Regions from separate parts of the Paenibacillus woosongensis genome, predicted to be linked through region 2. Evidence: riboswitches for the same ligand, from Rfam matches in the RefSeq annotation. Region 2 holds a riboswitch; the other holds the start of a gene.
What was found. Region 2 has a riboswitch for S-adenosylmethionine ahead of metA (homoserine O-acetyltransferase MetA). Riboswitches for the same ligand answer to the same signal wherever they lie in the genome.

Region 1: another riboswitch for S-adenosylmethionine. It lies ahead of QNH46_RS19845 (methionine ABC transporter ATP-binding protein); the one in region 2 lies ahead of metA (homoserine O-acetyltransferase MetA).

The regions. Positions count from the first base shown of each region.
Region 1 covers NZ_CP126084.1:4,326,721-4,330,134, forward strand. Annotated here, with positions in the region: gene QNH46_RS19840 (methionine ABC transporter permease) at 1-547, opposite strand, end outside; gene QNH46_RS19845 (methionine ABC transporter ATP-binding protein) at 547-1,563, opposite strand; SAM riboswitch class I at 1,687-1,843, opposite strand; gene QNH46_RS19850 (Cthe_2314 family HEPN domain-containing protein) at 1,937-2,671, opposite strand; gene QNH46_RS19855 (COX15/CtaA family protein) at 2,755-3,414, opposite strand, start outside.
Region 2 covers NZ_CP126084.1:1,809,257-1,812,670, forward strand. Annotated here, with positions in the region: gene corA (magnesium/cobalt transporter CorA) at 1-888, opposite strand, end outside; SAM riboswitch class I at 1,334-1,458, shown strand; gene metA (homoserine O-acetyltransferase MetA) at 1,595-2,530, shown strand; gene QNH46_RS08095 (aminotransferase class I/II-fold pyridoxal phosphate-dependent enzyme) at 2,550-3,414, shown strand, end outside.

The DNA.
Region 1 (3,414 bases), 2.5 Mb from region 2:
GGATCGCCAGGTCGCCAAGTCCGCCGCCTCCGACCATCCCGGACATCGCCGTGTAGGAGACGAGCGTTACCGCCGTAATCGTCATTCCGGCGATCAGGCCGGGAAGCGCCTCAGGCAGCAGCACCTTGCGGATGACCTGCAGCGGGGAGGCTCCCATCGCTTGGGAGGCTTCGATAACGCCTCGGTCGACTTCACGCAGCGCAGTCTCAACGAGACGTGCGAAGAACGGAGCAGCTCCGATGACCAGCGGCGGGATCGTTCCCTGTACGCCCATCGATACCCCAACGATAGCCCGGGTCAGCGGAATAAGCGCCACGATCAGGATGACGAATGGAACCGACCGGAGAATGTTGACGATCAGCGACAGAACTCTATAGAGCAGGCCGATAAACCAATGGTTCGAGCGCGAGAAGCTGTACAGCAGAATCCCGAGCGGCAGGCCGATCAGAAAGGTAAACAAGGTCGCATAGCCCATCATGAGCAGCGTATCGCCCGTGGCGACGCGCATCTCGTCCCAGTTCACTTTGGAAAAATCCAAATTCGACATTACCCGATCACCTCCACATCAAGATCGCGTTGCCGCAGCAGCTCCAGCGTCTCATCTACCTTGGCATTGTCTCCTTCGAAGGATACCGTCAGCTGACCGTATGGCGTATCCTTAATCGTTGAAATCGTGCCCTGCAGGATGGCGAAGTTGACCCCCGTCTCCCGGACGACCTGAGACAGTACGGATTCATAGGTTTTGGCGCCCAGAAACGTGATTCTGACCAATCGCGCCCATGCTGGCAGCGGAACCGAGGAGGTCTGTCTAAAGCCTTCGTCGCCGGCTAGCTCCCGGCTGATGAATTCGCGCGTAACCGTATGCCGCGGCTTCAGGAACACTTCGGTCACCGGCCCCTCCTCAACGATGCCGCCCTGATGAATGACGGCAACCCGGTCGCAGATACGCTGAATGACATGCATCTCGTGCGTGATCAGCAGAATGGTCAGATGAAATTTGCGGTTAATCTCCAGCAGCAGATTCAGGATGGAATCCGTCGTCTGCGGATCCAGGGCTGACGTCGCTTCGTCGCAGAGCAGCACGTCAGGGTCGCTGGCGAGCGCCCGGGCGATGCCGACCCGCTGCTTTTGGCCTCCGGACAGCTGTGCAGGATATTTTTTCTGATGCTGAGTCAGGCCGACGAGCTCCAGAAGCTCGTTCACTTTAGCGGCTATTTGCAATTTCGGAACGCCCATCAGCTTCAGCGGAAATGCGATATTATCATATACGGTCGCCGAGGACAGCAGATTGAAATGCTGAAAAATCATCCCGATTTTCCGGCGCTGCTGCTGAAGCTCTCTCCGCTTCAGCTTGGTCAACTCCACGCCGCCTACCCAAACCTCGCCCTCCGTCGGCCGCTCTAGTAAATTAATGCAGCGGATGAGCGTACTTTTGCCGGCCCCGGAATGACCGATGACCCCAAATATTTCGCCCTTTTTCACGGTAAGGTTCAGCCCGGACAAAGCAGTGGTCGCTTTTTTTTTGTTGCCGTATGTTTTAGTGAGCTGTTTGAGTTCAATCAAGCTAGTGTCCCCCCGTTACACATAAATAGACTCCTTATAAAATTAACCCTTCCGCGTACTGCCGATCATATAAATAAAGAGCCCTGCAGATTCCGAGGGCTCTCTTTACGTAAAGACAATGCCTTCTCATCTACCAAAACCGCTCGCTCTTTCACGCCTGCGATCTTGAAGGAATTAGCACCATGACATTTGCCGAAAGCTGCGGTATCCATGCCACACTTCTTTGCAAATCGGTTGCTGGGCTTCATCGGGCCTTTCCCTCCGCCTCTCTTGATAAGAAAATATGAAATTTTATGAAAGAACATCATTGAATTTTTCTGAAACTATTCTAGAAATAGAGTATAGATTCTTTCCTTGCGTTTGTCAAAGGAAATTACTTTATATCTAGGCGCTGAATCTGTTTAACTTTTTTCCATCTTTGGTTCGTGTAAACAAATACCGTATGCAATGTCTCGCACACCATCCTATACCCATGCTCCAAATCTTCCAGATTCTTGTCGAGGTCTTCTAGCTCGAGCTTGTTGTTCAGCCCCTGATGCCGCTGCCACAAGTCATCCTGCATTTCCGCGTTCATATAGTGGATTTCGGTATTGCGGCGGCGGCGCAGCACGCTCATCGCTTCCTTGTGCCTGTCCTTAATAGCAAACAGGTCGTTCGCCAGCTCCGGATGCACCTTCAAATACCTGAATTGACGCAGCACTGTGAAATAGGAAAAATGCGCCTTCACTTTGGACGTCTTCAGATCAAACAGCTCGTTCAGCACCGTTCCCAGCTTGTCCAATATGGAGAAAACGCGAATGAACCCATCCTTGTAGAAGTACACGTACCGGGCATAATCATTCTTCTCAGCGGGAGGCATATCCTCCAAATAATCATGCGTAACCTTCCGCCGAAAATAATTAGCTGCATATTTGCACTGCTCCAGCTCATCAAGGGAAGAAACCAAGCCGAAAATCCATATTTCCAGCTTGCGAAAATCATGCGAGGGATCTTGATGCAGCTCCATTTCTTTTCGAAGCAGCTTGATTGTCTTGTCCATGGCTTCCATCGTATCCGCCAATATTCCTTCATTCCGTCTCGGTGGTTCGCCAAGCAGTGCGCGCAGCATATCCATTCCTCGCTTCCCTGGATGAGATCACAGCTTTAGTGTGACAGGCATTGAACTAACTCATAAGACCGTGCTTCAATAGCTTACGATTGGCCGGGTTTGATCGCTGTTTCCTGCTTCTGTCCCTGCGCCTGCTCGCTATGCAGGCGGCTCATTTGCCAGGTTCGTACGCATAAATAGGATAGCACTCCGAACAGGGCTGCCAACACGACGATATGCGCTAGCGACGTAAACAAATAAACGTGATAATTGTTCATCGTAAAGACGATGCCTGCCCCGGTAAATATCTGAATGACTGCAAGAATCGTCGCCGTCAATCCCAAAGCACGCACCTCGCCGTTGCCCGGATGCTTCCAGTAGGCAATATGCCCCATGATCGCAATGAGGATCATCAGCAGTGCAGCGGCCACCCGGTGGATAAAGGCAATCGCCACGCCGCCCGTCAGTTCTGGAACCAGTTGACCGTTGCAAAGCGGCCATCCCAGACACCCGCCTGCGGAATCGGTATGGCTCACGTATGCGCCAATGTATACGACGATATAAGTATAACCTGTCGCCGCCCATACGAGGTTGCGGAAGGCCTTGGACACCCGGACGGCCGGAGCCGAAGGAGCCCGTCCCTGCCTGGCTTCATCCTCGCGGATGCCAAGCGCCAGCATGATCGAGCTGGCAAAGGCGATCAGCGAAAAGCCGAAATGCAGCGCCATGACCGCCGACGACGTCGGATAAACGACGGCCATCGC
Region 2 (3,414 bases):
AACAATCATGATCCCGATCACTACGTAATAAGAATATTTCCAGTGCAGTTCAGGCATGTTGTCGAAGTTCATCCCGTAAATACCTGTAATCAACGTCAGCGGAATGAAAATCGTTGTAATTGCGGTAAAGACGCGCATAATCTCGTTCGCCCGGTTGGCGATCGAAGACTGGTAGGCTTCTCGCAAGTTGCCCATCAGCTCCCGGAACGTTTCAAAGTTCTCGGAGATTTTTACAGCGTTCTCGTATATATCTCTGAAATATTTCTGGAGCTGATCATCGATCAGGCGCAAATCCTTTTTGTTTAAAATATTGATAACTTCCTTCTGTGGCCCAAGCATCTTCTTCAGCCACAAAATTTCGCTTCGCAGGCCGATAATCTCGCTTAGATGAGATCGCTTCGTATGCATGAGGATATCTTCTTCCAGCTTCTCGATCTTTGCTTCGATCCGGTCGCTGACCGTGAAATAGTTGTCCACGACAAGGTCAATGAGCAGATACAGGAACCGGTCAGGCTCGCTGACCTCCTGCTCCCAAAGTATCGGCTTGACCGCGCGGAGCTCGTTGATTTTTTGGTTGGTTACCGTAATGATATAATGCCGGCCCAGGAAAATATTCAGAGCCCGCAGGAAGATCTCTTCATCGTCAAAGCGGATGCTGTTCACGACAATGAAATAGTGATTGTCATACGTTTCGATTTTCGGACGCTGCTCCTCTTCCGTTAAACAGTCTTCTACGGCCAGGTCATGCAAGGAGAACAGCGGCTGCAGTATTTGCAGATCCTCACCGTCCGCATCAATCCAGTAAAAGCCTTCCTCCGGTGCCGTGGTCGTTAGTTCCACATCATCAACCGTTGTAAATACGCCGTCTTTGACATGACGAATTTTCAAGGGTATCACTCTCCTTTTCCCCAAATCCCTCGGATAATATGCTCTAGGTTGAGCACAGGAAAAAGGACCAGCAGCCGGCAACGCCTAAACGGGCGTTTTATGAAAACACCGGGAAACGAAAACGAAAGAGCCCCAATTCATCCGTGAGCGCTCTGCTGATCGATTTCCTATGCCATTGTTGTTGTGGGGCAGTTCTCTGCGGACTCGGGTCGCCTTCCATAATCGGTTTCACCTCTTTGCTCATAAGCTGATTAACACTTGTCTAGTATAACCCTGACATATGACATGATCAAGCCATACCTAGCATATTGGGGCTATTTTTCAGCATATGGCGAAGACCTGCAGGTGGTGTCAAATCAGCGCTGGGTTCTTGACGGAAGCCTATTTATCCTTTAAAGTGATCTCAGGGAATGAAAGTGTTCCGTAAATAATTAAATATGGCGAAATCTTATCAAGAGCAGGTGGAGGGACTGGCCCGATGATACCCGGCAACCGGCGATTTAATCGTACGGTGCTAATTCTTGCAGATCCGTTGACGTATAGGCGTTTTCGGATTCTGAGAGATGAGAGAGGCGCATTCATGATATCGATGAAGACCTTTCTCTAAGCGAGAAAGGTTTTTCTTGTATCGGCTGCGTCCGCTTTCTACTATAGGATGACTGCGCACAACAACAACGTTTTGTCGAAAGAAGGAGTTGAAGAAAGTATGCCAATTAAAGTTCCTGATCATTTACCGGCAAAAGAAGTACTGGAGAACGAAAATATATTCGTGATGGATGAATCCCGGGCTTACCGCCAAGATATTCGTCCGCTGCGGATCGCCATTCTGAACCTGATGCCGACGAAGGAGACGACCGAGACGCAAATTTTGCGTCTGCTCGGGAATACGCCGCTGCAGGTGGAAATCGTTCTGCTCCATCCCCGGTCCCATACGTCCAAAAATACGCCCGCGGAGCATCTCGAAATGTTCTACCAGACGTTTGACGAAATCAAATCGCGCCGGTTCGACGGACTGATTGTTACGGGCGCGCCGGTCGAGCAGCTGGAATTCGAAGAAGTGAACTATTGGGAAGAACTGAAAGGGATCTTTGAGTGGAGCAAGACAAACGTCACTTCAACCCTGCATATTTGCTGGGCGGCCCAAGCCGGCTTGTACTATCACTACGGGGTCCGGAAGATCCCGCTTCAAGAGAAATGCTTCGGCGTGTTCCCGCACACCGTAAACATTCCCAACGTCAAGCTGCTGCGGGGATTTGACGAGGTGTTCCAGGTTCCGCATTCCCGGCATACGGACGTGGAACGCAGCGACATCGAGAAGGTGCCGGAGCTCGATATTCTGGCCGAATCCGAGGAAGCGGGCGTGTATCTTGTCGCGACGAAGGACGGCAAGCACATTTTCGTCACCGGGCATTCCGAGTACGATCCCTGTTCACTGAAATGGGAGTACGACCGCGATGTAGCGAAAGGACTGGATATTGCTCTGCCTGTCAACTATTTTCCAAATGACGATCCGTCCCGCACACCGAAGTCGACCTGGAAATCCCATGCAAATTTATTATTCTCCAATTGGTTGAATTACTATGTGTATCAAGAGACGCCTTATGATATCGATCAGCAGGGCGGACTCATTTATCATATATAGGCTGTGGAGGGATTGTTAAATGTCAGAGAAGAAGTACCGCATTGAAAGTGTACTTGCGCAGATCGGATCGGTTGAGGAGCCGGTTACTGGTGCAGTAAACTATCCGATCTATCAGGCAACGGCTTTCCGCCATCCGCGTCTCGGCCAAAGCACCGGATTCGACTATTCGCGGACGAAGAGCCCGACCCGTGCGGTGCTGGAGGAAGCGGCGGCCGCGCTCGAGTCCGGAGACGCTGGATTTGCCTGTAGTTCCGGCATGGCTGCGCTGCAGACGGTATTCACTTTGTTCGCCAGCGGCGACCATTTGATCGTATCGCTCGATCTGTACGGGGGAACTTACCGCCTTTTGGAGCGGGTATTGTCCAAATACGGAGTTACCGCATCTTATGTAGACACGAATGATTTAAGCGCCCTTGAAGAAGCTAAACAGCCAAACACGAAGGCGATAATCATCGAGACGCCTACGAATCCACTGATGATGATCACAGATATTAGAGCGGTCAGCCAGTGGGCACGTGATCACGGCCTTTTGACGATTGTCGACAATACGCTGCTGACTCCGTTCTTCCAGCGCCCGATCGAGCTGGGGGCCGACATTGTGGTCCATAGCGCGACGAAGTATCTCGGAGGGCATAACGACGTATTGGCGGGTCTTATTGTGACCAAAGGCAAAGAGCTGTCCGAGGAAATGGCTTTTCTGCATAATTCTATCGGGGCGGTGCTTGGACCAACGGATTCCTACCAGCTTATGCGGGGAATGAAGACGCTGGCGCTGCGTATGGAGCGGCATCAGAGCAATGCGCTAGCCATCGCTAAATATTTGCAGAACCATCCGCAAGTGACTGAAGTATTTTATCCGGGGCTGCCGGATCATCCTGGCTATG